Regions from separate parts of the Yokenella regensburgei genome, predicted to be linked through region 2. Evidence: predicted binding sites of a transcription regulator. Region 2 holds the regulator's gene; each other region holds the start of a gene.
What was found. Region 2 encodes LexA, which represses DNA repair genes until DNA is damaged. Its sites were predicted from a motif close to TNCTGTATGTACATACAGNA; they were not measured.

Region 1 (9,929 bases), on a different contig from region 2:
GGCACGGGTAACAACCGTGCAGTCAGCCTCACCTTCCCATGCCCCCAGCACGTCAATCTGCTGCTCACTAAAAGCCAGAATCAGCGGTGAGGAAAATTCTTTAAGCTCGATGCGCAGCACTTTTCCCATCAGCCGTTGGCGGGCCGGTTTCAGCGCTCGTTCGCGCCAGAGAAAGGTGTTCAGAATCGATTCGATTCCGGCGGTGACTAATGGCTGTAAAGGCATGGTGTCCCTCCTGTCAGAATTTGTAGCCGCGATGCAGCGCCACAATCCCTGCCGTCAGGTTGTAGTAGTCCACGCTTTCAAAGCCTGCGTCCTGCATCATGGATTTCAGAGTGTCCTGATCCGGGTGCATACGGATAGACTCTGCCAGATAGCGATAGCTTTCCGCATCGTTTGCCACCATTTCGCCAATGCGTGGCAGAATGTGGAATGAATAGGCATCGTAGGCTTTGCTGAGCGGATCGATAATCGGTTTAGAAAACTCGAGCACCAGCAGGCGGCCACCCGGCTTCAGCACGCGGAACATAGAACGCAGCGCTTTGTCTTTATCGGTGACGTTACGCAGACCAAAAGAGATGGTAATGCAGTCAAAGGTGTTGTCCGGGAAAGGCAGCGCTTCGGCGTTCGCCTGCACGTATTCCACATTCCCTATCACACCGATATTACGCAGTTTCTCACGACCCATTTTCAACATGGAGTCGTTGATATCTGCCAGAACAACCCGCCCGGTTTCACCGACCAGACGAGAGAATTTTGCCGTCAGATCGCCAGTGCCTCCGGCCAGATCCAGCACGGTCTGCCCACGACGAACGCCGCTGCAGTCAATGGTGAAGCGCTTCCACAAACGATGAATACCGAATGACATCAGGTCGTTCATCACGTCGTATTTCGCGGCAACAGAGTGAAATACGTGCGCCACCATATCAGCTTTCTGTCCTTTGGCTACGGTCTGGAAGCCAAAGTGCGTCGTGTCTTGTGAATCCTCAGCCATCTTAATGCCTGCTTATCAAAAAAATGTCCTGCGAGTGTAACAGATTGGCTGCATTTCCCCTACGACTCAACCTTCCCGGAAGATGCTGGAACGATCGTTTTCTTCACGCTCCTCTTCACCGTTCTGCGCTTCTCGCAGGCGATATTCTTCATCCTGAGCGCTGGCCTGTTCAACAAGGTCCGGGTTAATTTCGCGTTTAACTTCAACCCCCAACCCCCTGAACGCTTCGGCCTGCACCAACAGATTTCCACGCCCTGATGCGAGTTTTTTCATCGCCTGGCGGTAGTTTTCCTGCGCCCGGTCGAGCCCTTGCCCGACGGAAGTCATGTCATCCACGAAAAGACGCATTTTGTCATACAGACGGCTGGCGCGATCGGCAATTTGTTGGGCATTACGACTCTGGTGCTCGTAGCGCCAGAGGTTAGCAATCGTGCGTAGCGCCACCAGAAGCGTCGTCGGGCTAACCAGCATAATGTTATTTTTCAGCGCTTCAGTTATCAGTTCGGGCTGCCGGTCTATTGCCAACAGGAACGCGGGTTCGACGGGAATAAACATCAGCACGTAATCAAGCGATCGCAGCCCTGGAAGCTGCTGGTAATCTTTGCGCCCCAACAGACGAATATGGCTGCGAACAGAGGCGATATGCTCCTGCAACGCGCTTTCTCGGGTGTACTCATCCTCGGCGTTGAAATAACGCTCGTAGGCGATGAGAGTCATCTTGGCATCGATGACCACATCTTTGCCCTGTGGCAGGCGGACAATCACATCAGGCTGCATGCGTGCGCGGTTGTCGGTCTCAATACTGACCTGGGTTTGATACTCATGCCCTTCGCGCAGGCCAGAGGCCTCAAGCACCCGGGTAAGCACGACCTCCCCCCAGTTACCCTGCGTTTTGTTATCACCTTTCAGCGCCCGCGTCAGGTTCACCGCTTCCTGAGCCATCTGTGCATTAAGCTGTTGCAGGTTACGAATCTCATGGGCGAGCGTATGCCGCTCGCGAGCCTCCACGCCAAAGCTGTCCTGCACCTGACGACGAAAACCATCGAGCTGTTCACGCAGCGGGGTCAGCAGGCTTCCCAGACTCTGGCGGTTCTGCTCGTCTACCCGACGATTGCTATGTTCAAAAATACGATTGGCGAGGTTCTCGAACTGTTCGCTCAGGCGCTGCTCGCTGTTAACCATCTGGCGAATTTTATCTTCGGCATGCAGTTGGGTGGATTCCAGGCGAGTAGTGACTTCACGCAGATCAGCCTCAAGTGAGGTATTGATTTCCCGCAGGCTGCGTAGCTCGTTGTTCAGCAGTTCACACTCTTCACGCCAGTGTTCGCTTTGCAGCAGCTGCTGTTTGGTTGCACTCAGTTCACCGTACATCTCACGCTGTTCGGCCAGAAGATCGGCCTGTAGCTGGGCCGCGCGAGATCGCTCCGCCAGCCAGCCAATCAGTACGCCTGCCACCAGCGCGACGACCGCGCTCAGTATGATTGAGATATCCACTGTTCCCTCCTGCTTCAACCGCTTACCGCACAAAATAGAATTGTGCTGTATAAACGTCCAGTTTAAAAGGGATTTCCTGCGAGGTGTTACGCAAAAAAAAAGGCCGAACAGGTCGGCCTTTTCAAAGAAGGGAAAGTTACAGCAGGCGACGAGCCGCCTCGACCACGATTTTCACCGCGTGGCTTTCGGTCTTTTTCATGGTTTCAGCGTTCGGGATTTCCTGCTGGGTACGGTTGACGATAACACCCGCCACCATCCCGGCACGCAGGCCCTGGCTGGAACACATGGTCAGCAACGTCGCTGACTCCATTTCGTAGTTCATGACGCCCATAGACTGCCATTCTGCCATCGAGCCTTTGTACTGACGCACAACGCGACCAGAGAAGGTGTCGTAACGCTCCTGACCCGGGTAGAAGGTATCAGAAGAGGCGGTAACGCCAATATGGGTAGTCGCCCCGACAGATTTCGCGGCGTCTACCAGTGCGGTAGTACATGCGAAGTCGGCAACCGCCGGGAATTCCAGCGGCGCAAAGTGCAGGCTGGCACCGTCGAGGCGCACAGATGCGGTAGTCACCAGTACGTCGCCAACGTTGATGTGCGGCTGAATAGCGCCGGTGGTGCCCACGCGCAGGAAGGTGCGAATACCCAGCTGTGCCAGTTCTTCGACTGCGATAGAAGTAGATGGACCGCCGATCCCGGTAGAGCAAACAATCACTGCTTTGCCATCGAGTTCAGCGCGCCAGGAAGTGAATTCACGATGCGATGCCAGCTTAACCGGCTTTTCCATCAGCGCGGCGATCTTTTCAACACGCTCCGGATCGCCAGGGACGATGGCAAGCGTAGCCCCTTGTAAATCATTTTTGGTGAGGCCTAAGTGGAAAACATCAGACTTGGACATAAAAAAACTCCTCTGTGGTTCAGATGGTCAGCAGAAGTAAAAAGACACTTTACAGAAGCCCTGCGGGTATTTTCGTGATGGCAGTCACCATGAATGAAAAATATTACATTGAATTCTCATTAATTGGTGATTTGCATCACATTAACAAGCAATGTCGCCGGCCACTGCACAAAAGATAGCCTGTTTACGACATGATGGTTTGTTAACGTGCAGTCTATAGTTATCGATGCGCTAATTATTACAGGGTATGGAGAATGCCATGACAACACAAAAACAACCTGGATTTGCACCTGCTGCTGCGCCGCACGCTTCAACTATCGTACATACATCTGACGACGCTATCACCGCAGGCGATACATCGATTCCTTCCCAGGGCGAAAGCATGCCGGCCTGGTACGCTCGTCCAAAACACGCCGAAGGTCCGCTCCCCGTCGTTATGGTGATACAGGAAATTTTTGGCGTGCACGAACATATTCGCGATCTGTGCCGCCGCCTGGCGCTGGAAGGCTATCTGGCGGTTGCCCCGGAGCTCTATTTCCGCCAGGGCGATCCGAACGACTACGCAGATATCCCGACGCTTTTCAGCGGCCTGGTAAGCAAAGTGCCCGATGCACAGGTGCTGGCTGACCTCGACCACGTTGCCAGCTGGGCTGCCCGCAACGGTGGTGATGCCCATCGCCTGATGGTCACGGGTTTCTGCTGGGGCGGCCGTATTGCCTGGCTGTATGCTGCCCATAACCCGCAGCTCAAAGCGGCCGTTGCCTGGTACGGAAAACTGGTCGGGGATAAAACCCTTAACTCGCCAAAACATCCGGTTGATATTGCGGTGAACCTGAATGCCCCCGTGCTGGGGTTATACGGGGGGCAGGATACCGGTATTCCGCTGGATACCGTCGAAACTATGCGCCATGCGCTGAGAGCCGCGAATGCGAAAGCGGAAATCGTGATTTATCCGGAAGCCGGACACGCGTTTAATGCGGATTATCGCCCGAGCTATCATGCTGAATCGGCGCACGATGGCTGGCAGCGGATGCTGGCGTGGTTTTCGCAGTATGGAAGTAAAAAATAACAACAGGCCCGGTAAGCATAATGCCTCCGGGCCGATTCATTACGCCTGACGCAGGTTCTGCGCCGCTTTAACCATGTTAGCCAGTGCAGCACGGGTTTCCGGCCAGCCGCGGGTCTTCAGGCCGCAGTCCGGGTTTACCCACAGACGCTCCGCCGGAATACGCTGGGCCGCTTTTGCCAGCAGGGCTTCAATCCATTCCACGCTCGGAACGTTCGGAGAGTGGATGTCATACACGCCCGGTCCAATCTCATTCGGGTATTCGAACTCTTCAAATGACTCCAGCAGCTCCATGTCAGAGCGCGAGGTTTCAATCGTTATCACGTCGGCATCCAGCGCGGCGATGGAATCCATGATGTCGTTAAACTCGCAATAACACATGTGGGTGTGGATCTGGGTTTCATCCTGCGCGACGGCAGCGTTGATGCGGAAGGCTTCAACGCCCCACTGCAGATACGCATCCCAGTCGCTGCGCTTCAGCGGCAGGCCTTCGCGCAGCGCCGGCTCATCAATCTGGATGATACCGATACCTGCCGCTTCCAGATCGGCCACTTCATCACGCAGGGCAAGGGCAATCTGTTTAGCGATGGTTTCACGGCTGACGTCTTCACGCGGGAAGGACCAGCAGAGAATGGTCACCGGGCCAGTCAGCATGCCTTTTACCGGTTTGTCGGTCAGCGACTGAGCGTACTTCGCCCACTCTACGGTGATAGGTGCCGGGCGGCTGACATCACCAATAACCACCGGCGGTTTCACGCAGCGGGAGCCGTAGCTCTGCACCCAACCGTTCTGGGTAAAGATAAAGCCGTCGAGGTGCTCACCGAAATACTCCACCATGTCATTACGTTCGGCTTCACCGTGTACCAGCACGTCCAGCCCCAGGCGCTCTTGCTCCACAATGGCCTGCTTGATGTGCTCAGCGATACCGGTGCGGTAGTTGTTGGCATCCAGATTTCCCTTTTTGAAATCCAGACGCAGGCCGCGGATCTCAGTGGTCTGCGGGAAAGAACCAATCGTCGTGGTCGGCCACGCTGGCAGGTTAAAGCGCGCACGCTGTGCTTCAGCACGCACCGGGTAGGCATTCTCACGCTGGCTGTCCTGAGCGGTAATCGCTGCCAGACGTTTTTCTACCGCCGCGTTGTGCACACGAGTGGAGTGACGGCGAGCCTGAATCGGGGCGCTCCACGCCACAATTTTGGCGGTATCGCCGCTGTTCAGCGCATCGCGCAGCAGCGCCAGCTCTTCACATTTTTGCAGAGCGAAGGCAAACCAGCTCTTCACCTCTGCATCCAGACGTGTCTCAACGCTGAGATCGATTGGGCTGTGCAGCAGCGAGCAGGAAGAAGCCACCCACAGAGCGCGCAGGCCTACGATATCCTTAATTTGTGCGTATTTTTCACTCAGATCGGCGCGCCAGACGTTACGACCGTTCACCAGACCCGCGGAGAGTAGCCAGTCGGCAGGCAGACGGCGATGCAGCTCGGCCACATCATCTTTACCGTGCACCAGGTCAACATGCAGTCCCTGTACCGGCAGCGCGGTGATGGTCTCCAGATTTGGCGTAACGCCTTCAAAATAGGTGGTCAGCAGCAGCTTAACCGGGCCGTTCAACGCGTCATAAGCCGGTTTGAACGCCGCAAGCCACGCCTGCGGCAATTCCAGCACCAGTGCGGGTTCATCAATCTGCACCCACTCGATACCACGCTTTGCCAGCTCCGCCAGAACCTGCTTGTACACCGGCAGAATGTCGTTCAGCAGGCTCAGACGGTCAAACTGCTCGCCCTTCACTTTACCCAGCCACAGATAAGTGACAGGCCCCAGCAGCACCGGTTTTACCTTGTGCCCGAGCGCCAGCGCTTCGTCCACTTCATCCAGCAGTTGGGTCCAGGTCAGTTTGAACTGCTGACCTTTGGTGAACTCCGGCACCATGTAGTGGTAGTTGGTGTTGAACCACTTGGTCATTTCCGCTGCGGCCGCTGGTTCACCAGTAGGTGCACGACCACGCCCGATACGGAACAGCGTATCGATATCGACTGAGCCGTCGTTGTTCTGATGACGAGCCGGCACATTACCCAGCAGCAGGCTGGTGGTCAGAACATGGTCGTACCAGGCGAAATCGCCGACCGGCAGCAGATCAACACCGGCCTGCTGTTGCTGTTGCCAATGACGGGCGCGCAGTTCGCGACCGGTCGCCAGCAGTTCTTCACGAGTTGAATTCCCCGCCCAGTAGCTCTCTTGTGCTTTCTTCAGCTCGCGACGCAGGCCAACGCGAGGAAAACCGAGGGTGTGATTAATAATTGTCATGGTATGCCTCTCAGAGAAATTTCAGTATTTAGACGTCTGGATGTTTACACATCTATAATTGGCAGTTACTGTATATTCCTCAAGCGCAATTTGTTCATGCCGAAGTGAAGGACTTTCATGATCGAGATAAAACACCTGAAAACGCTGCAGGCGTTACGGAACACGGGCTCACTCGCTGCCGCTGCGGCGACGCTACACCAGACTCAGTCCGCCCTTTCCCATCAGTTCAGCGATCTGGAACAACGCCTTGGCTTTCGGCTGTTTGTGCGTAAGAGTCAGCCGCTGCGCTTTACACCGCAGGGTGAAATTCTGCTGCAGTTGGCGAGTCAGGTACTGCCGCAAATCAGCCGGGCGCTTCAGTCCTGCAACGAGCCACAGCAGACCACCCTGCGAATTGCCATCGAGTGTCATAGCTGTATTCAGTGGCTGACCCCGGCGCTGGAAAACTTCCGCCACCACTGGCCGCAGGTCGAGATGGATTTTAAATCCGGCGTCACCTTCGATCCGCAGCCTGCGCTCCAGCAGGGCGAGCTCGATATCGTACTGACCTCAGATATTCTGCCGCGTAGCGGGCTGCACTACTCGCCGATGTTTGATTACGAAGTACGGCTGATCCTCGCGCCAGAGCATCCGCTGGCCGCAAAGACGCGCATTACGCCTGAAGATCTCGCCAGCGAAACCCTGCTTATCTATCCGGTTCAGCGTGGAAGGCTCGATATCTGGCGTCATTTCCTGCAGCCTGCAGGAGTGAGCCCGTCGCTGAAAAGCGTGGATAACACTCTGCTATTGGTGCAGATGGTGGCCGCCCGCATGGGGATTGCGGCACTGCCGCACTGGGTGGTGGAGAGCTTTGAGCGCCAGGGTCTGGTGGTAACCAAAACCCTGGGCGAGGGATTGTGGAGCCGGCTGTACGCCGCCGTGCGCGACGGCGAACAGCGTCAGCCGGTAACAGAAGCCTTTATTCGTTCAGCGCGGAACCACGCTTGCGATCATCTGCCGTTTGTGAAGAACGCGGAGCGACCCAGCGGCGATGGACCCACAGCGAAGCCAGTATCACCGTTCCACCAATAATGAAGCTCGGCCAGTGGGGCTGAACCTGCCAGATAGCGAGGTTGACCAACAGCCCTGCCGGTACGTGCACGTTATTCATGATACCGAGCGTACCGGCATCCACCTGGGTTGCACCGTAGTTCCACATGAAGTAGCCGAGCCCGGATGCCACCACACCCAGCCACACCAGAATGCCCCATTGCAACGTGGTCGTGGGTAATTTCTGCGGATCCCCCAGCGCAAACCAGGCCACCACCGCCACCAGAAACGCGCCAAGGTAGAACCAGGCAAAGGCGTTATGCTGCGGCATCGGGTGAACTTCCATCAGACGCTTGTAACCCACCATGCCTATCGCAAAGCTGATGTTCGCCAACTGCACCAGCATCAGCCCGGTCCAGAAGTGATCGCTCACTTTGTCATAACGGATAATCGCCGCACCAACCACCGCCAGCAGCGCGCTCAGCGCATAGCCCCAGCGCAGTTTGCGCTTACTCAACAGATCGTAGATAAGCGTGATGTACAGCGGTGTCAGCACAGTGAACAGCAGGAATTCTGACACCGTCAGGTAGAGATAAGCCCGGAAGCTGAACAGGTACATGATGCCCAGCTGTAATGCGCCCACCAGCATATACAGGGCAATGGTTTTCAGCGTTTGCCCACGAGGACGCAGGAACGGCAGGAATACCAGCGCCGCCAGACCAACGCGCATCAGCACGGAAAAATAGCTGTCGACATGTCCGGCGAGGTATTCGCCAATCAGGCTAAAGGAGAAGGCCCACAGGATCGTGGTGATGATGAGTAACGCCACAATGAAAGTCTCTCAGGAAGATGGAGAGATAGTGTAGCGGACATGAAGGTTGACGACTGGTTAATAATAACCCAGTCGTCAGGTTATTTATCAGAGATACATCTTGCGCAGATAATGCGCTACCGCATCATCAGCGTTGGAGCCAATCACTTCCAGCTCCGGGTGCAGGTCTTTCAGACGCTGGTGAGCATTCTGCATAATGCAGCCTTTGCCCGCCATCGACAGCAGCTCAGCATCGTTCATACCATCGCCGAAGGCGATGCAGTTTTTCAGACCATAGCCCATCGCTTTCGCCACGGCTTCCAGCGCGTGGCCTTTTGATACCCCGCCCGCCATCACTTCAAGACAGGTTACGGTAGAGAAACTAACGTTCACGCGATCGCCCCAGCGGGCGTTGATCGCCTGCTCCAGCGGCAGCAGCGTTTCGTGATCCTGACAGGTGAAGAAGACTTTACTGATGCCTTCCGGCTCCAGCAGACCCGGCTCGTAGAGTGAGTAATTGAACACCGCTTCTTTGAAGAAACGCATCTCTTCCGGACGATGGCGGTTCATGAACCATTCGTCATCGCGATAGACGTTGGTCACGATATCCGGGTTGTTGTGCACTACGCCAAACAGGTCAGCGGCGATATCACGATCCAGGTTATGAGAGAACACCAGGTTACCGTCGGTATCGTGTACTCGCGCACCGTTGGAGGTGATCATATAGGCTTTGATACCCAGATTATCGCGGATCTGGCCGACGTCGATGTAGTGACGACCGGTGGCGAAGACAAAGTGGATCCCCTTCTGAGTCAGGAGCTTCAGGGTTTCTTTGGTGTAGGGAGACAACATGTGATCGGGATTGAGCAGCGTGCCATCTAAATCAGACGCAACAACCTGGTACATAGGAAAATTTAACCTCTGGAGTAAAACATCATTAATCATGTCGAGAGAAAAAATCGACGATGGCATTGAGCGCGACCGAGCGCATATTGTCCTTTTCGAAAAGGATCTCATGGTACGCGCCTTCGATGACAAACGGTTTACCCCCTTCACAGGGATAACCCGCTTCGGCGCGAATTTCACAAAAACGCTCATGCATACGATTATCCACCACCCGCTCGTCCTCTGCCTGCAACAGCAAAACCGGAGTGGTGTCTTTTGCTGCCCCAGCGAGCACTTGCTCACCGGCCAGCATCCCTTCCCGCACCCAGTGCCAGGTTGGGCCGCCAACGCGCAGCTGCGGGTTGTCGGAATAAAAACGCAGATTTCGTCGATAGCGTTCTTTACTGTGCGTCAGCACGTTCATGCCATACGGCAGTGCCCGCCAGCG
Region 2 (9,929 bases):
GAAGTCAGGCATGACACATCCTGCGCTCACGCAGCTGCGTGCGCTGCGCTATTTTGACGCAATTCCCCCTCTGGAACCGGAGCAGCTCGACTGGCTGTTGCTGGAAGATTCCATGACTAAACGTTTTGAGCAGCAGGGCAAGCAGATAACGGTCACCATGATCCGTGAAGGCTTCGTCACGGGCGATGAGATAGCCGAAGAACGAAGTCTGTTACCCGAAGAACCGCGTTACTGGCTGCGCGAGATACTGCTGTGCGCTGACGGTGAGCCGTGGCTTGCCGGCCGTACCGTCGTGCCGGAGTCGACGCTGAGTGGCCCGGAGCTGGCATTGCAACAACTCGGGAAGACGCCGCTGGGGCGCTATCTGTTTACGTCCTCGCAGCTCACCCGTGACTTTATTGAAATTGGACGCCATGCAGACCTGTGGGGGCGTCGTTCCCGCCTTCGCCTGAGTGGAAAACCGCTGCTGCTGACAGAGCTGTTTTTGCCTGCATCGCCGTTGTATTAAGAGGTAGAAGAAATGGAGTGGAGTCTGACGCAGCATAAGTTGTTGGCGTATAACCGCCTGATGCGTACCGACAAACCGATAGGCACGCTGCTGCTGCTGTGGCCGACACTATGGGCGCTGTGGCTCGCCGAACCTGGAGTTCCTCCGCTGTGGATCCTGGCGGTGTTTGTGGCGGGCGTCTGGCTGATGCGCGCGGCGGGCTGCGTGGTGAATGACTACGCCGATCGAAAGTTCGACGGCCATGTGAAACGCACTGCCCATCGGCCATTGCCAAGCGGAGATGTCACCGAGAAAGAGGCGCGGGTGCTATTTGTGGCGCTGGTGCTGTGTTCATTCGTCCTGGTGTTGACGCTGAATACCATGACGATTTTGCTGTCGGTGGCAGGTCTGGCGCTCGCCTGGGTATACCCGTTCATGAAGCGCTATACCCATTTGCCACAGGTGGTGCTGGGGGCGGCATTTGGCTGGTCAATTCCCATGGCCTTTGCCGCAGTTAGTGAGCACTTACCATTAAGTTGCTGGTTAATGTTCCTCGCTAACATTCTGTGGGCGGTGGCGTACGACACCCAGTATGCAATGGTTGACCGCGACGACGACCTGAAAATCGGCATTAAATCGACCGCCATCCTGTTTGGGAAAAACGACAAACTGATTATCGGCATTTTGCAGGCCGGCGTGCTGGCGTTGATGGTGACAATTGGCTGGCTGAATCAGCTGAACTGGGAGTTTTACTGGGCGGTGGCGATTGCCGGGGCGCTGTTCGTTTATCAGCAGAAGCTGATTAAAGACCGCGAACGTGACGCCTGTTTTAAAGCGTTTATGAACAATAACTACGTTGGACTGGTGCTGTTTATCGGTCTGGCAATAAGCTTCCTTGGTTAATAAAAAGGCCCTCACAGAGGGCCTTTTTCATTTAAGCGTCCTGGCTTGCACTCTCAATCGTCAAGCGCACGTCGGAGGTAATTAACTCCGCCAGCATCTGATAGACCTTCATCGTTTCATTCGTGTCCGCATCACCGGTATCACTGATGAACCCTTCATCGCGTAGCGTCAGTACCAGAGTACTGAACACGGCTTTATCAAAGAACTCTGGTGCGTTGATCCCGTGCAGCACCGACAGACGCTGCGCCACGGTACGGCTCTCTTTCTCAAGCGTACTGCGGTTGATGGACGGGTTCGCGCTCAGCAGCCAGAAGGTGATGGCGTAACGCTGCAGCGTTTCACGTGCGCCCGCTGCCAGCAGTTGCAATGTACGGGAGTGTGAAGCGTTAATGCGCAGCTCACCCTCTTCCAGTGTGACCAGCTCCTGACGCTGCATTTCTGCGATCAGTGCATCGATAACACCCGCCAGCTCGTCTTTTTCCCAGCGCAGGAACAGCTCAGCCTTCAGCAGCGGGTAGAGCGTGTCGATGTGGCGCTGAACCTCGCTACGCGAGATGTGACGGTGCTGAGTGATAATTGCGGCCAGCAGCGACGGCATCATCAGCATGTGGGTGATGTTGTTGCGATAGTAGGTCATCAGCACCGCCTGCTCGCGCGGCAGAATGATGATATCGCCGATGGTATCCTTCTCGACTTCGAACTTGTTCATCTGCAACGCGTGATCGATAAGCGCGCTGGCAGACATTGACGGTACGGTCGAATCTGGTGAATACGGCACATTACGCATCAGCTCGAGATAGCACTCCAGCTGCTGGGTCAGTTGCTCACGGGTGAGCGAACGCTGGCGCGAGGCCAACAGCGCGGTACAGCACAGGTTCATGGCGTTTGCCGCACCGGCATTGTTGATGCGGACCATCAGGTCTGCTGCAATGTTGTTCACCGTCGGCGTCAGCCAGGCCGGACGTATCGCTTCGATAGGATCGATAGCTTCGCGCCAGGTCGGGACGTGCTGGTTCAGGTAGGTCGTGAGCGGCATCGGTTCGCCGAAGTTCACATAGCCCTGGCCCAGATTGCGTAACTTGCTAAGACCGCGCAGCATCTGCGGCAGGCTCTCTTTCTCTTTGGTCGCCCCGCGCAGCTCTTTGGCGTAAGTCCCCACTTCCATCACGTGCTCGTAGCCGATGTAAATCGGTACCAGGGTGATAGGACGGGTACCGCCGCGCAGCATCGCCTGAATGGTCATCGACAGGGTACCGGTTTTCGGATCCAGCAGACGACCAGTACGGGAACGACCGCCCTCCACAAAGTACTCAACAGAGTAGCCACGGCTGAACAGCTCACCCAGATACTCGCGAAATACGGTGGAATAGAGCTTGTTACCCTTGAAGGTACGACGAATAAAGAACGCGCCAAGGCGGCGGAACACCGGCCCTGCGGGCCAGAAGTTCAGGTTGATACCGGCAGCAATATGCGGCGGCACCAGACCCTGGTGATACAGCACGTAGGAAAGCAGCAGGTAGTCCATGTGGCTGCGGTGGCAGGGCACATACACAATCTCATGACCGTCGTGAGCCAACTGGCGAACGCGCTCGGCGTTGTGCACGTTAATGCCCTGGTACAGACGGTTCCAGGTAAAGCCGAGAATACGGTCAGTCAGGCGGATCATCTCGTAGGAGAAGTTGGCCGCAATCTCTTCCATCAGCGCAATAGCGTTCTGTTGCGCCTTCTCGTGGGAAATTTTCTTGCTGCGCGCTTCATCTTCAACGGCACGAGCGATAGCCTTTGAGGCCAGCAGCTTGTTGAACAGGTCCTGACGCGCCGGCAGACGCGGCCCAACCGCGGCCAGACGCTGACGAGCAAAGTGCATGCGTGCCACTCGCGCCAGTTTCTGAGCGATGGTTTTGTCGGTACCGTGCTCGGTTGCCATCCAGCGCAGCGACACCGACGGCGAGAAGCGCACAAAGCTGTCGCGGCCAAGCCAGGTGACGGCGAAGAACTTCTGAATGCCGTTCAGCATGCGCAGCGGCGGGTTCTCTTCCCCTTTCTCGCGCCCCGGGGAGCGACCGAACATCACCGATACCGGTACCATCTGCACGTCCAGATCGGGATTGCTGCGGTGCAGATCCAGATAGTCGTGGAACAGCTTGATGGACTCTTCTTTCGGGGTGTAATACGTGAAGACACGCGGGCCACCGTGAATGAAGACGTAGCGCGGCAGCAGCGTGCCGTCTATCTCCAGCGGTTCCAGCGGATCGGGTAAGTCGTGCGCCAGGCATTGGGCGCGCAAAGTCAGCAGGTCTGCCTTAGAGTTGTAGGGCAGCACGTACATAATCGGGCGTGACGTATCGAGCCCTAACTCCTGCGCAGGTTCTGCCGGAATAGACTTGCTTTTTACCAGGATGCTTAATGGTAAATTCAGTAATTTGTAGTAAATTCTTGGCCAGCCAGACATAAACGATGTAAAGCCTCTGGTTAATAATGCAATTGCGCGGCAAGAATACCAGAAAGCGTACAGAATTTCTGCGCGTGTGCCGTGCGTCTACACTGTGATTAACATATAAAATCGAAAAAGGTTCATTTAATGGCCAATGATACCACTGGGATAACCCGCATCATCAAAGCCGCTGGCTACTCCTGGAAAGGATTCCGCGCCGCCTGGCGTAACGAAGCCGCCTTCCGCCAGGAGGGGACCGTCGCGATTCTGGCCGTCATCATTGCCTGTTGGCTGGATGTCGATGCGATAACCCGCGTTCTGCTGATTGGCTCGGTCCTGTTGGTGATGATAGTGGAAATTCTCAACAGTGCGATCGAAGCGGTGGTCGACAGAATTGGCCCGGAGCACCACGAGCTCTCCGGTCGTGCGAAAGATATGGGCAGCGCCGCGGTGCTGCTGTCTATTTTTATCGCATTAATCACCTGGGGCACGCTGTTGTGGTCGCATTTTCGATAATGCTTCCAGAATTGATTAAGACACTTGTTTTTTGTGCTTTTTGTGGTTCCAAAATCGCCGTTAACTGTATATACTCACAGCATAACTGTATATACACCCAGGGGGCGGGATGAAAGCGTTAACGACCAGGCAGCAAGAGGTGTTTGATCTCATTCGGGAACATATCGGCCAGACCGGTATGCCGCCAACACGTGCGGAGATCGCCAAGCAGCTGGGGTTCCGTTCCCCGAATGCGGCAGAAGAACACCTGAAAGCGCTGGCGCGTAAAGGCGCCATCGAAATTGTGTCTGGCGCGTCGCGCGGTATCCGCCTGCTGGTGGAAGAAGAAGAGGGTTTACCGTTAGTAGGCCGTGTTGCCGCCGGTGAACCGCTGCTGGCACAGCAGCACATTGAAGGTCACTATCAGGTTGACCCGGCCATGTTCAAACCGAGCGCGGATTTCCTGCTGCGCGTCAGCGGTATGTCGATGAAGGATATCGGTATTCTGGACGGCGACCTGCTGGCGGTGCATAAAACTCAGGATGTGCGTAACGGCCAGGTGGTCGTCGCGCGTATTGACGACGAAGTAACCGTAAAACGCCTTAAAAAGCAGGGTAACACCGTCGAACTGTTGCCGGAAAACACCGAGTTCACCCCGATTGTGGTCGATCTGCGTCAGCAGAGCTTCTCTATCGAAGGGTTGGCAGTAGGCGTAATCCGCAACGGTGAGTGGCTGTAACCCTTCCTTAACGACTGCGGTACAACGCTTGCCGCAGTCTGCTCCTCTCTTGATCTCTCTTCAGGCATTTTTCTATGCAGCTTTTCAACGCAGCCGATAAGGCGCTGTGGCGTCTGGCGTTGCCGATGATTTTCTCCAACATCACCGTACCGCTTTTGGGTCTGGTGGATACCGCTGTGATTGGTCATCTCGACAGCCCCGTGTATCTCGGCGGTGTGGCGGTAGGTGCTACGGCAACCAGCTTCCTGTTTATGCTGCTGCTCTTTTTGCGCATGAGTACGACCGGATTTACCGCCCAGGCGTTTGGGGCGAGAGATCCCCAGGCCCTGGCAAGGGCACTGGTTCAGCCGCTGCTGCTGGCGTTAGGCGCCGGAGTGCTGATAGTCCTGCTGCGGGAGCCCATTATCAATCTGGCGCTGCAGGTGGTTGGTGGCAGTGAGGCTGTGCTGGAGCAGGCGCGGCGCTTCCTGGAGATTCGCTGGCTTAGCGCTCCGGCGTCGCTGGCAAACCTGGTGCTGCTGGGCTGGCTGCTTGGCGTGCAGTATGCCCGTGCGCCGGTCATCCTGCTGGTAGTCGGCAATATTCTTAATATCACCCTCGACCTCTGGCTGGTTATGGGACTGCATATGGATGTGCAGGGCGCGGCGCTGGCGACGGCTATCGCTGAATACGCGACCTTTTTCATCGGCCTGCTGATGGTGCGGCGGGTGCTGCGGCTGCGCGGCATCACCCGAGAGATGCTGAAAAACGCCTGGCGGGGTAACCTCCGGCGGCTGCTGGCGCTTAACCGGGACATCATGCTGCGTTCGCTGTTGCTACAGCTGTGTTTTGGTGCGATCACCGTTTTAGGTGCGCGACTTGGCGGCGACGTTGTGGCGGTGAACGCGGTGCTGATGACGATGCTCACCTTTACCGCCTATGCCCTGGATGGTTTTGCCTATGCCGTGGAGGCGCATTCCGGGCAGGCATACGGCGCGCAGGATGGCAGCAAATTGCGCCACGTCTGGCACGCGGCATGTCGGCAGTCGGGCCTCGTGGCGCTGGCTTTTGCGCTGGTTTATCTGCTGGCTGGAAAAGGGATCATCGCACTTCTGACTTCGCTCCCCGAGCTGCAGCAACTGGCAGATCGCTATGTTATCTGGCAGGTGGTGTTACCGCTTATCGGCGTCTGGTGCTATCTGCTCGACGGTATGTTCATCGGAGCGACGCGCGGCGCTGAAATGCGTAACAGCATGGCGGTTGCAGCGGCAGGTTTCGCCCTGACCTTACTGACGGTACCGCTGCTGGGGAATCACGGATTGTGGCTGTCGTTGGCGGTGTTTCTGGCGTTGCGCGGTTTGTCGCTTGCATGGATCTGGCGTCGACACTGGCAGCGTGGGACCTGGTTTGCGTGATGCAGAAAGGGCGGTCATTGACCGCCTTTTTTGTTAACGGGGCTTTTTCTTCACCTGAATAGAGTGGTCATGACCACAATCATCAGGATGGCGGCAGGCTTCCACTTCCACGCAGGCAGAGCACAGGCCATGGGCTTCAATCACGTTGTGGCGCAGGGCAAAACCCATTCTCGCCGCCAGCGTATGCATGATGTCCTCAACCCCTTCAGCGCTCTCTTCTTTCACCACGCCACAGCGATCGCAGATAAACATCGCGGAAGTATGCGTAGGCTTATCGAACATGTGGCACAGCACGTAGCTGTTAGTGGACTCCACTTTATGCACAAACCCCTGCTCAAGCAGAAACTCGAGGGCGCGATAGACAGTAGGGGGTTTGGCCTGCGGCTCGGCTTCCCGTAGCAGGTCTAGCAGGTCATAAGCGCTGATAGCACCCGGCTGCAGGCTCATCAGGCGTAATACCTCAAGGCGCTGCGGAGTCAGGCGCACACCGCGTTGCGCACACATTTTTTCGGCGTGTGCTAACAGCTTTTGCGAAGTTGTCTTATCCATGAGCATCCTCAGGGTGCGAAATGTATTTCGTTACTTTATCACATTAAGTCTAAAACACCGAGATCCCGGCGGGTGTGCTATACCTGATGCATCTCACGTTCAGGATAAAAGATAATGAAAAGACCAGATTGCATTCGCCACTGGCGTGAAGTGGAAGGTCCGGATGACTCGACTTATTCCGGTAGCAAGGAGCTGTTTTCGATTGGTGCGCCGCTGGCGCGTCGTTTAGGGCTCACTCGTATGGGTATTCACCACGAGCGTCTGCCGCCTGGCCGCAGGACCTCTTATCCACACGCAGAAAGCGATGAGGAGGAGTTTATCTATGTGCTGGAGGGGCATCCGCATGTATGGATCAACGGTTATCTCTGGCCGCTGTCGCCCGGTGATAGCGTAGGTTTCCCGGCAGGAACCGGGGTGTGTCATACCTTCATTAATGACTCGGAAGAGGACGTCTGTTTATTAGTGGTCGGGGAGGCAAATAAGAAACATAACCGGATTTACTACCCGTTAAACCCGGATTACGCCGCAACCCGGGAGGATCGATGGGTGGATCACCCGCCGCAATTTTTTGGCCCACATAACGGCAAACCTTCCGCAAAATAGCATCCTTGACTATAAATATTGAGGGCCATCACAAACTATAACCAAATCAGTGATGGCCACTGCAATTGAACTCTGGGTTTAGACGCTTTTTCCATCGTTATTCACAGCAATAGTTCACCCCTTTCCAGGAGATAACAGAAAGGGATAAACACTTAACTGCAAATAACGAGAGTATTGTGAAATATAACGTCAAATATTCAGCATTATCGCTGGCAGTTTCACTTTTTATGGCAAATCAGGCGGTAGCGGCAAATACGTGGTCGGAAGCGCGCGGTGACGCAATGGGGGGAACGGGGGTGGCTTCCGCGAGCTACGGTAGCGCCATTTTCATCAACCCCGCGCTACTGGCAAAAGCGAAATCCTCTGATGGTATTGCGGTTGTCGCTCCGGCGCTTGGTGCGCAGATAAGCGATAAAGACAATCTGCGCGATCAAATCGACGACATCAGCGATGATGTCGATAACTATCGTAACTCTCTCAAGAATATTAATATCTTCGATCTGTTCCGTCCTGGCTCTCCGGGATACAAGCAGGTCTCTTCTGCGGCGGGCGATCTCGCCGACCAGCTCGATTCCCTGAAAGGTAAAACTGCCAATGGCAAGGCGGCAGGCGGCATTGCGGTGAGCCTGCCGAGTGATGCACTTTCGGTGGCGTTTATGGCGAAAGCATACGCCAATGCCCGGGTGAGTTCGTACATCGATCAGGGTGATATCGACCTGCTGCGGAGTATCCAGTCTGTGCCTGCCCGTGCGTTGACGGTGGATCCCAACTCGCTACAGTCGAAAGGGTTTGGCCGGGCGGCTATCGTATCGGACTACGGGGTAGCCATTGCGCGCCAGTTTGATATTGGCGGCGTTCCAGTGTCGCTCGGCGTTACGCCGAAGCTGCAGCAAACATGGCTCTACAACTACACCGTCTCGATTTACAACTATCACAGCGGCGATCTCAACAACAGTCGTTACCGCAACAGTGATACCGGTTTTAACGTCGATGCCGGGATGGCGGCCGATTTTGGTGAAAGCTGGACGGTGGGTCTGAGCGGGCAGAACCTGATGTCCCGCGACATTGATACCAAAGAGGTTGATGGCGTGCGTGACACCTACCAGATCCGCCCGCTGGTGACGGCAGGCGTCGCCTGGCACAACGAGTTGCTGACCCTGACCGCAGATGGCGATCTGACGGAAACGAAGGGTTTCAAAAGCGAAGATAACTCCCAGTACGTGGGCGTGGGCGCTGAAGTGAAGCCGCTGCAGTGGCTGGCGCTGCGCGCCGGTTATCGCGCGGATGTGAAAAACAACGACAGCAACGTGTTCACCGCCGGTGTTGGCTTCGCGCCGCTGAATACGGTTCACGTCGACCTGATGGGTCTTTACGGTGAGGATGAAACCTGGGGGGCAGGGGCACAGCTCAGCCTGACCTTCTGAGGACGCGCGGAGGTTCACGCCTCCGCGCTGTCTTTGTGCTATAGTAGCGCCCCTTTTTACCCGGATGCTTAAATATTCGCCATGCTGCAAGAAACGCCGACACCTGTTTTCCCTGCTCACCGCTTCTCTATTGCGCCCATGCTCGACTGGACGGACAGACACTGCCGCTATTTTCTGCGCCTGCTGTCGCGCCAGACACTGCTGTATACAGAGATGGTGACCACCGGCGCCATTATTCACGGTAAGGGCGACTATCTGGCATATAGCGAAGAAGAGCATCCGCTGGCCCTGCAGCTGGGTGGCAGCGACCCGGCGGCGCTGGCCCACTGCGCAAAGCTTGCCGAAGCGCGCGGCTACGACGAGATTAACCTCAACGTTGGCTGTCCGTCCGATCGCGTGCAGAACGGCATGTTTGGTGCCTGTCTGATGGGCAACGCGCAGCTGGTGGCCGACTGCGTGAAAGCGATGCGTGATGTGGTGTCGATTCCGGTGACCGTGAAAACCCGTATCGGTATCGACGACCAGGACAGCTATGAATTCCTCTGCGATTTTATCAATACCGTTTCCGGACACGGCGAGTGCGAGATGTTCATCATCCACGCCCGCAAAGCGTGGCTCTCAGGCCTCAGCCCGAAAGAGAACCGTGAGATCCCACCGCTTGACTACCCGCGCGTGTATCAGCTGAAGCGTGATTTCCCACACCTGACCATGGCAATTAACGGTGGCATTAAGTCACTCGAAGAGGCAAAAATACATCTTCAGCATATGGACGGTGTAATGGTAGGGCGCGAAGCCTACCAGAACCCGGGGATCCTGACGGCGGTTGACCGTGAGATTTTTGCTGGCAGTGCCGCAGATCCTGACCCGGTTGCGGTGGTGCGGGCAATGTACCCATACATTG
Region 3 (9,929 bases), on a different contig from region 2:
TCACCACGTCCGCTTTAATGCGGAAGTCTGCCAGGCGCGCTTCCACCAGGCGAGCCATCTGCTCGAGAGCGAAAGTATCGACCGGCTCGATTTCCGTCGGCGGTGGCGTCAGCAGATCCAGCGACGGCAGCGGCGTGGTCGGGCGCTGCAGTGGTCGGCTGTCGCCGTTACGCATCAGCAACGGGTGAATTAAACTCTCCTGCGGTGCAGGTGCTACCGGCTGCGGGGCCTGCGGCTGTTGAGCATAAGGCTGATGAGCGGGCGGCTGCTGAGTCTGCGGCTGCTGCCACTGTTGAGCCGGTGCCGGGTTTTGCGGCGGCTCAGGCATCACGCCAGGCGTAAACAGCGGCTCGGCAGGCGTATCGTCAACCAGCGCTTTCATCGGCGAGAATTCGAAATCATCCAGCGAGAACGGATTCGCCCCCGTCGGCTGTTCACCGCCGTAGCGTGCCTGCTGGGTGGCCGCAAACTGACGCGCCAGCTCGGCTTCCGCCTCTGCTTCCTCATCCCAGACTTCCGCTTCCGGCTCTTCAGCGTGATAGCGCTGATGTTGCGATGCTGCAAACTGGCGAGCCAGTTCATCCTGCTGCTGCGCATCGGCCTCATCTTCGTTCATCTCAGCATCAGAGTAGTGCTGATTCTCACGGGCTTTCTCTTCCGCCATTCGCTGGGAAGGCAGTTTAATGCCGAAAGAAGCCAGCTCACGGCGTGTTGGAACGCGAACACGGTTCGGACGCGGTAGCTGCGGACCAATCCCCTCTTTCACCTGCGGACGCGGCGCGTCACCGGCAAGGCTGAATACCGGAGACGCGGCAGCGGCGGTTGCAGCAGCCGCAGCGGCTACGTTTTTCATCCCTGCTGCAGTCGGGGTAATGGCCGGTGTGGGATCAATAACCGGCGCCGGCGGCACGGCGGCGGCAGGTTCAGGAATAGGTTGATACCACGCAGCCAGCTGTTCACGCTCACGCGCACGCTTCTCTTCCACTTCTTCAAAGTAGTAAAGCGGCGGACGCTGGGCTTTAATCTCTTCTTCAGGCTCAACAACCGGCGGTGCAACCTCAGGCTCAGGCTGCGACCAGGCTTGCGGAGCATATTCAGGCTCAGGTTCGGGTTGCCAGGTTTGCTGCACGGGCGTTTCAGGCTGCCAGGTTTCGGGCTGAGCGGGTACGCTCGCCTGCGGTGGCCAGTGATCGGGTGCCGGAGCAATAGTGGGTTCTGGCATCTGCGGCGCGGGAACCTGCTGCCACTCTACGGCCGGAGCTACAGGCTCGACAGACGCAGGGATAGGCTCAGCACCCGGCACATACGGTGTTTGTACGGCAGGCGCTGCCGGAGCCGCCCACGTCTGCGCAGCCGTAGTCGCGGCAGCGGCGGCGGTTAACGGTTCAGTAACTGAGTGACCGTTCAGCAGCGGATCGTATTCGTCATAGTCCATCGGTCGCGCGGCGCTGTTACCAGAGAACAGCACATCGTCGGCCTCTGCGGCAACGCCACGAGCGCTATAGTGAATGTCCTCTTCCGGATCGTCCATGCGTTTTCCGGAGAACAGCGCGGCATCAGTTTTACGCCCCATCGGGTTAGAAAACTTCTCAGCAATGCGCTTACGGCGCGCCAGCGCACCTTTTAAAATTCGGGCACGGCGAGATTCGCGATGCTCCTGGTGCGAAGCCTCGTCGTCATACTCATCTTCTTCGTAGTCGTCTTCCACCCAGGTGTCATCGCGACGGGTACGGTTGCTGGCGAAGGTCAGGATATTGAGGATCCAGCTGCCAATTTTCTCGGCAATGCTCACCCACGACCAGCCGGTAAACAGCGTAAGACCGGCAGCCCAGATGCACAGCAGAGTAATAGTGCCGCCGCTGCTGTGCAGCATCGGCTGCAGCGCGGTGCTGAGCAGGCTGCCCACAACGCCGCCAGAAGCAAAATACCAGATATCATCGGCGTTGATAGCCGCCAGACCACAGGAGGTAAGGATCAGCGCCAGTACGCCAATCAGGCGCAGCGACACCGCAAAGTAGTCGATGTAATCTTCGCTTGCACGGTGTTTCCAGGCAAACCAGCAGCCGCCGACGATGATCACCGGAATGGTGTAAGCCATCACACCAAAGATAAAGAACAGCGTATCCGCAAGCCATGCGCCGGGAATGCCGCCGAGGTTGTGAATAGGCTCATGCCAGGCGGTCTGAGACCAACTGGGATCGGAGGGATTAAAACTGAGTAGTGCCGCCATCAGCCAGATGGCAAAAAGAGCACAAAGGAGGAGCAACGCCTCCAGTAAACGGCGCCCGCTGCTTAACTTTGTCAATCTGACGTCTTTGTCTTCAGTGTATTCCTGGCTCAAGAAAGGCTCTCCAGGTATTAGGCGTATCCTGCCTAAATGCTAAAACGGACAACAGCGCCGGGGATCCCCGGCACTGTTGCTGTATGGATTAACAGGAGTGTAATCAAACTATGTCGATTTTGCACCTGTTCCGTGTTAGCGGGTCTTAATTACCAGACGATTACTCTGTTTGACTTCTTCCATCACTACGTATGTACGCGTGTCGTTGACACCCGGCAGACGCAGCAGGGTTTCGCCCAGCAGTTTACGATACGCCGACATATCCGGTACACGGGTTTTCAACAGGTAGTCGAAATCACCGGAAACCAGATGACACTCTTGAATTTCTTCAAGTTTTTGCACAGCGGCGTTAAATTGCTCAAACACATCCGGTGCACCACGATTCAGAGTAATCTCAACAAATACCAGAAGTGATGCATCAAGATAGTGCGGGTTCAGCAGCGCAGTATAACCCTGTATAAAACCCTGTCTCTCCAGGCGACGTACGCGCTCAAGGCAAGGCGTCGGAGAAAGACCCACTCGTTTAGAAAGCTCGACGTTGGAAATACGTCCATCCTTCTGCAGCTCATTCAGAATGTTACGATCGATGCGGTCGAGATCTTTGCCTGGGCGCTTCTTGCTATCTACCATTATTATTGTCTCTCTGTATTCCTTCCCTACTCCTGTGTTGACTCCTGCCACATCACTGTTCAGAGTCTGCGCCCGTCGTGTATGCCGATCCCATCATCTGAAATACAGCATAACCCAGGGTACGTGTCGGGAAGACCGTTGCCATTCGGCAGCTATCGCTATCACGCATGGCGTCTGTCCACGCCATGCGTGGATGGCGCTAGCCCGGTTAAAAATGGTGTTCTTGTGCATGAAAATTCACCACACAGGAAACACTGATTTTTTCTTCCTAGAATGTTTTCGCAAAAGCACAGGGGATTGTCAAAGCAAAACATCGATTTTTAGTACAACATGCCAGTAATTCATTCTCAGGGTGGGCTGATCCTCATGTTTTCGTCTTATAATCGGCCCAATTTCAGTAGATTTCGTTATGTTAAACGATGAAATATTCACCAATTCATCGGTGAATTCTATTGCACAAATCGTTAACAAAATCGCTGAGGCCTTTTTTTAGCGCCATAAATTCCCTACAATCGCGTGAAATGTCTGCCAACACGAATGAGGATCTCATGGGCACGGCCAAACACAGTAAACTGCTTATTCTTGGTTCTGGACCTGCGGGATACACCGCGGCGGTCTATGCCGCCCGCGCAAACCTGCAACCGGTACTGATTACCGGCATGGAAAAAGGCGGTCAGCTGACCACTACCACGGAAGTGGAAAACTGGCCAGGCGATCCGAATGACCTTACCGGTCCGCTGCTGATGGAGCGTATGCATGAGCATGCGACCAAATTTGATACCGAAATCATCTTTGACCACATCAGCAAGGTCGACCTGCAGAACCGTCCGTTCCGCCTGACCGGCGACAGCGGCGAGTACACTTGCGATGCACTGATCATCGCAACCGGTGCTTCTGCCCGCTATCTGGGTCTGCCTTCTGAAGAAGCGTTCAAAGGTCGTGGCGTGTCTGCCTGCGCCACCTGTGACGGTTTCTTCTATCGCAACCAGAAGGTCGCGGTTATCGGTGGTGGTAACACCGCAGTAGAAGAAGCGCTGTATCTGTCGAACATTGCGTCTGAAGTGCACCTGATTCACCGCCGCGACAGCTTCCGTGCAGAAAAAATTCTGATCAACCGTCTGATGGATAAAGTGGCAAACGGCAACATCGTTCTGCACACCGACCGTACGCTGGAAGAAGTGACCGGCGACCAGATGGGCGTTAGCGGCCTGCGTCTGCGCGATGTGAAGAATACCGACACCGTTGAATCACTGGAAGTCGCTGGCCTGTTTGTGGCAATCGGCCATAGCCCGAACACCGGAATTTTCGACGGTCAGCTCGAGCTGGAAAACGGCTACATCAAAGTGCAGTCCGGGATCCACGGCAACGCCACCCAGACCAGCATCCCGGGCGTCTTTGCCGCGGGCGACGTCATGGACCACATTTACCGTCAGGCGATCACCTCTGCCGGTACCGGCTGTATGGCCGCGCTGGATGCAGAACGTTATCTCGACGGTCTGGCTGAAGCTTGTAAATAATATTTACATATCAGTAACAAAGGTAAATAAGGCGACGAAAAGTCGCCTTTATTTTTGCCCCGTTGTAACATTGCCGTGCCTAAAAATTTGATAACAGCACCTGCTAAGCGCGCAATGAATAAAACCCGTCAACAAGAGCTCACTCGCTGGTTAAAACAGCAAAGCATTCTCTCCCGTCGCTGGCTGACGCTCTCGCGTTTGCTTGGCTTTGTCAGTGGAATATTGATAGTGGCGCAGGCCTGGCTGTTAGCCCGCACGCTCAACCACATGATCATGGAAAACATTCCGCGTGAGGCACTGCTGTTCCCTTTCATCACTCTGGTACTGATTTTTGTGCTTCGTGCCTGGGTGGTCTGGCTACGCGAGCGTGTCGGATTTCACGCCGGGCAGCATATTCGCTTTGAGATTCGCCGACAGGTGCTCGACCGCCTGCAGCAGGCTGGCCCGGCATGGATTCAGGGAAAACCGGCGGGCAGTTGGGCAACGCTGATTCTTGAACAAATTGACGACATGCATGATTACTATGCCCGCTATCTGCCGCAAATGGCGCTGGCCGCCTGCGTTCCGCTACTGATAGTCATCGCTATTTTCCCTTATAACTGGACGGCAGCACTGATTTTACTGTGCACCGCCCCGCTTATTCCGCTGTTTATGGCGCTGGTCGGTATGGGTGCCGCTGACGCAAACCGCCGTAACTTCCTGGCGCTGGCGCGTCTCAGCGGTCACTTCCTTGACCGCCTGCGCGGTATGGAAACCCTGCGCCTGTTTGGCCGTGGCGAAGCAGAAACCGACAACATCCGCGAAGCATCGCAGGATTTTCGGCAGCGAACCATGGAGGTTCTGCGCCTGGCATTCCTCTCCTCTGGCGTACTGGAGTTCTTTACCTCGCTCTCTATCGCGTTAGTGGCGGTCTATTTCGGTTTTTCCTATCTTGGCGAGCTGAACTTTGGTTCCTACGGCCTCGGTGTTACCCTCGCGTCAGGATTCCTGGCGCTGATCCTGGCACCGGAATTCTTCCAGCCGTTGCGCGACCTCGGGACCTTTTACCATGCCAAAGCGCAGGCCGTTGGCGCCGCCGACAGTCTGAAAACGTTCATGGAAAAACCTTTGGCACACCCCGAGGGTGGCGATAAAACGCTGAGCGATAACGAAGCCATCAGCATCACGGCAACCGGTTTACTGCTGAAATCACCGGAAGGTAAAACGCTCGCCGGCCCGCTGGATTTCGATATCCCTGCCGGAACTCGCGTGGTGCTGGTCGGGCAAAGCGGTTCAGGCAAAAGCTCGCTCCTGAACACGCTGGCTGGTTTTCTGCCTTATGAAGGTTCGCTGTTGATTAACGGTGTGGAATTGCGTGACCTCGCGCCCGACGGCTGGCGACGCCTGCTGAGCTGGGTGGGTCAGAACCCGCAGCTCCCGGCAGCCACCCTGCGGGAGAACGTCCTGCTGGCCTGGCCGAATGCGACAGAAGCACAGCTTCAGTCTGCGCTTGAACGTGCCTGGGTGAATGAGTTTGTTGCCGATCTGCCGCAGGGCATTGATACACCGGTGGGCGATCAGGCCGCTGGGTTATCCGTCGGCCAGGCCCAGCGTATTGCCGTCGCGCGTGCGCTGCTCACCCCCTGTCGCCTGCTGCTGCTCGATGAACCTGCCGCCAGCCTTGATGCTCACAGCGAACAACGCGTCATGCAGGCCTTAACCGAGGCTTCGACCCGTCAGACGACGCTAATGGTGACGCACCAGCTGGAAGATCTCACCGACTGGGATGCCATCTGGGTGATGCACGACGGCAGGCTGGTGCAGCAGGGTCGCTATCAGGATCTCGCACAAGTGGAAGGTCCGTTCGCCACATTACTGGCTCATCGTCAGGAGGACATTTAAATGCGCGCACTGCTTCCCTATCTGGCGCTGTATAAACGCCACAAATGGCTGCTGACTCTTGGCGTTGTCCTGGCTATCGTTACCCTGCTGGCGAGTATCGGCCTGCTGACGCTTTCCGGCTGGTTCCTTTCGGCCTCCGCGGTGGTTGGCGTCGCCGGGATCTACAGTTTTAACTATATGCTTCCCGCAGCCGGTGTTCGCGGGGCGGCAATCATTCGTACCGCCGGGCGCTACTTCGAGCGTCTGGTGAGCCATGACGCCACGTTCCGTGTGCTGCAGCACCTGCGGGTCTTTACCTTCAGCAAACTGCTCCCTCTCTCCCCTGCCGGGCTGGCGCGTTTTCGCCAGGGCGAGCTGCTCAACCGCATCGTGGCGGATGTCGATACGCTCGATCACCTCTATCTGCGCGTCATCTCCCCAATGGTGGGCGCGCTGGTGGTTATCGTGGTGGTCACCCTTGGCCTTAGCGTGCTGGATGTCACCATCGCGCTTACCCTGGGCGGTATCATGCTGTTGACTCTGTTTATCCTGCCACCGCTGTTCTACCGCGCCGGAAAGCCAACCGGCGAAAGCCTGACGCAGCTGCGCGGGCAGTATCGCCAGCAGCTCACTTCATGGCTACAGGGCCAGGCGGAGCTGTCGGTATTTAACGCCAGTACCCGTTACCGTCAGCAGATGGAACAGACCGAGATGAACTGGCATGAAGCCCAGCGTCGGCAGTCCGAGCTCACTGCCCTCTCCCAGGCCATGATGCAGCTTATCGGCGGCGCGGCGGTTATTGCCATGCTGTGGATGGCCGCCGGAGGCGTCGGTGGTAACACGCAGCCTGGCGCGCTGATTGCCCTCTTTGTCTTCTGCGCGCTGGCGGCATTTGAAGCCCTGGCACCGGTTACCGGAGCCTTCCAGCACCTGGGCCAGGTTATTGCCTCCGCCATTCGCATTACGGAAATTACCGAACAACGCCCGGAAGTCACCTTCCCGGCGCATGAATCTACCGCCCCTGCGCAGGTGAGTCTCCAGCTCAACGACGTGCGTTTTGCTTATCCGCAGCAGGCGCAGCCAGCGCTGAACGGCGTGACCCTGCAGGTGAATGCCGGTGAGCATGTCGCGATTCTTGGCCGCACCGGCTGCGGTAAATCGACGCTGCTGCAGTTGCTGACCCGTGCCTGGGGCCCTCAGCAGGGCGAAGTGCTGTTGAACGGTCGCCCGGTCAGCGAGCTTTCTGAAGCGGCACTGCGCCAGACCATGAGCGTGGTGCCGCAGCGTGTTCACCTCTTCAGCGCCACCCTTCGCGATAACCTGTTGCTGGCAAAGCCTGGGGCGACGGATGATGAGTTAAATGCAGTATTAGCACGAGTCGGACTGGAGAAGCTGCTGGATGACGGCGGGATCAATAGCTGGCTCGGTGAAGGCGGCCGTCAGCTCTCCGGCGGCGAGCTGCGTCGCCTGGCCATTGCCCGTGCGCTGCTGCACGATGCACCGCTGATGTTACTGGATGAACCTACCGAAGGTCTGGATGCAGCAACGGAAAGCCAGGTGCTTGATTTACTTGCCGATGTAATGCGTGAAAAGACGCTGCTGATGGTCACTCACCGCCTGCGCGGACTGGCCCGTTTTAACCAAATTATAGTGATGGACAACGGACAAATTATTGAGCATGGTAGTCACTCAGAATTGTTGGCGAAACAGGGGCGCTACTACCAGTTTAAGCAGCGTCTGTAAGCTACCATATACCTTAATTGCCTTGCTTGTTATGAGGTCGTCCTGGCATGCGTTTGGTTCAGCTGTCTCGTCACTCTATCGCGTTTCCGTCGCCAGAAGGCGCGCTGCGTGAACCTAATGGGCTGCTGGCCTTAGGCGGCGATCTTAGCCCGGCACGGCTGCTGATGGCCTATCAGCGCGGCATTTTCCCCTGGTATTCGCCGGGGGATCCTATCCTGTGGTGGTCTCCCGATCCGCGTGCCGTGCTGTGGCCTGAAGAGTTTCACGTCAGCCGCAGCATGAAGCGCTTCCATAAAACCTCGCCGTATCGGGTCACCCTTAACCACGCCTTCGAGCGGGTAGTGGCAGGCTGTGCCAGCGATCGTGACGAAGGGACGTGGATCACCCACGATATTGTACAGGCCTATCACCGCTTGCATGAGCTGGGCCACGCCCACTCCGTGGAGGTGTGGCAAGGCGCTGAACTGGTGGGGGGAATGTACGGCGTTTCGCAGGGCGCGCTGTTTTGCGGCGAGTCAATGTTCAGCCTCGCGGAGAATGCCTCTAAAACCGCACTGCTGGTGTTCTGTGAGGACTTTATCCACCAGGGCGGTCAACTCATCGATTGCCAGGTGATAAACAGCCACACCGCGTCTCTGGGCGCAACAGAAGTCCCCCGCCGTGACTACCTCGAGTGGCTTTCCGCATTGCGCATACAGTCGCTCAAGGAGAAATGCTGGGTCCCCAGGACACTCTTTTCCCCGCTAAGGTAAATGTTTTCGGCACATTTTCTTATCACGGTGATATAATTGTCGCGAAGAGTCGCTTCTGCATGTTGCCCCGCCGCCGTTTGGGACTGTCCGAGTCGCTTTAATCCGCTGCTCCCCCCTTTACGTTTGCGCTGTCATACGGCTATTGGTATGGCATCAGGGCAATGCGCAAAAACGACTTTTGCGTTTTTAGCGCACAAATCTTTACTTAATTGCTGAATTTCGGCATTATCTTGCCGGTTCAAAACTACGGTAGTGATACCCCAGAGGACTAGATGGCCAAAGAAGACAATATTGAAATGCAGGGTACCGTTCTTGAAACGTTACCTAACACTATGTTCCGCGTAGAACTGGAAAACGGTCACGTGGTAACTGCGCATATTTCCGGTAAAATGCGTAAGAACTACATCCGCATTCTGACGGGCGACAAAGTGACTGTTGAGCTGACCCCGTACGACCTGAGCAAAGGCCGCATTGTCTTCCGTAGTCGCTAATTGATCCCCAGCCGTAATCCTGCTGCGCACAACTGCCCGGGATTATGTAGCCTGTAACTGCTCTGTGTCACACAGGGCAGTTTTTTTATTTCCGCACCTTGCCAATCTCCCCTTCTGCAACTGTTATTACTGGTACTTTCAATAGCCTGTAAAACGGTGGCAAAATGCCTCGCCTTTCTGATTTTCCAGTGCTGGTGTTTTTTGTTTGCCTGCTGCTGTTCTGGGTGGCGAATCTCATCTCACGCCTGTTGTATCGCCGTTATCGGGATAATGAACCCGAGAAAGAGAACTACAACCTGCTGCTCGGCGCGGTTTTAAGTATCCTGGCATTGCTGATTGGCTTTACCTTTTCCATGGCGGTGAGCCGTTATGACATGCGCAAGAATTATGAGGAAGAGGAAGCTAACGCCATTGGCACAGAATGGTTACGTGCAGATTTACTGGCGGCAAGTGAGTCAGGTGCCGTAAAAACGCTGCTACGACAGTACCTTGACCAGCGCATTCTGTTTTATCACTCCCGTAGTCCGGCAGAATTACAGAAAATAAATAATGATACGGCGGTCATTCAGGATAATTTATGGCGCATTGTCAGCCA

Region 1: a site for LexA is predicted at 6,791-6,810, ahead of metR (HTH-type transcriptional regulator MetR). Genes of this name have one in related genera too.
Region 3: a site for LexA is predicted at 2,419-2,438, ahead of C7387_RS09530 (DNA translocase FtsK 4TM domain-containing protein). Genes of this name have one in related genera too.

What each region holds. Positions count from the first base shown of each region.
Region 1 covers NZ_RBIZ01000009.1:15,573-25,501, forward strand. Annotated here, with positions in the region: gene ubiJ (ubiquinone biosynthesis protein UbiJ) at 1-225, opposite strand, end outside; gene ubiE (bifunctional demethylmenaquinone methyltransferase/2-methoxy-6-polyprenyl-1,4-benzoquinol methylase UbiE) at 239-994, opposite strand; gene rmuC (DNA recombination protein RmuC) at 1,061-2,488, opposite strand; gene udp (uridine phosphorylase) at 2,625-3,386, opposite strand; gene C7387_RS22095 (dienelactone hydrolase family protein) at 3,646-4,455, shown strand; gene metE (5-methyltetrahydropteroyltriglutamate--homocysteine S-methyltransferase) at 4,495-6,756, opposite strand; gene metR (HTH-type transcriptional regulator MetR) at 6,874-7,827, shown strand; gene C7387_RS22110 (carboxylate/amino acid/amine transporter) at 7,715-8,614, opposite strand; gene yigL (sugar/pyridoxal phosphate phosphatase YigL) at 8,705-9,502, opposite strand; gene pldB (lysophospholipase L2) at 9,534-9,929, opposite strand, start outside.
Region 2 covers NZ_RBIZ01000005.1:32,748-42,676, forward strand. Annotated here, with positions in the region: gene ubiC (chorismate lyase) at 11-508, shown strand; gene ubiA (4-hydroxybenzoate octaprenyltransferase) at 521-1,390, shown strand; gene plsB (glycerol-3-phosphate 1-O-acyltransferase PlsB) at 1,422-3,842, opposite strand; gene C7387_RS15205 (diacylglycerol kinase) at 3,972-4,340, shown strand; gene lexA (transcriptional repressor LexA) at 4,450-5,058, shown strand; gene dinF (MATE family efflux transporter DinF) at 5,133-6,452, shown strand; gene zur (zinc uptake transcriptional repressor Zur) at 6,486-7,001, opposite strand; gene C7387_RS15225 (cupin domain-containing protein) at 7,116-7,604, shown strand; gene C7387_RS15230 (conjugal transfer protein TraF) at 7,832-9,028, shown strand; gene dusA (tRNA dihydrouridine(20/20a) synthase DusA) at 9,110-9,929, shown strand, end outside.
Region 3 covers NZ_RBIZ01000003.1:1,941,946-1,951,874, forward strand. Annotated here, with positions in the region: gene C7387_RS09530 (DNA translocase FtsK 4TM domain-containing protein) at 1-2,341, opposite strand, end outside; gene lrp (leucine-responsive transcriptional regulator Lrp) at 2,477-2,971, opposite strand; gene trxB (thioredoxin-disulfide reductase) at 3,520-4,488, shown strand; gene cydD (heme ABC transporter permease/ATP-binding protein CydD) at 4,603-6,369, shown strand; gene cydC (heme ABC transporter ATP-binding protein/permease CydC) at 6,370-8,091, shown strand; gene aat (leucyl/phenylalanyl-tRNA--protein transferase) at 8,139-8,843, shown strand; gene infA (translation initiation factor IF-1) at 9,116-9,334, shown strand; gene C7387_RS09565 (bestrophin-like domain) at 9,499-9,929, shown strand, end outside.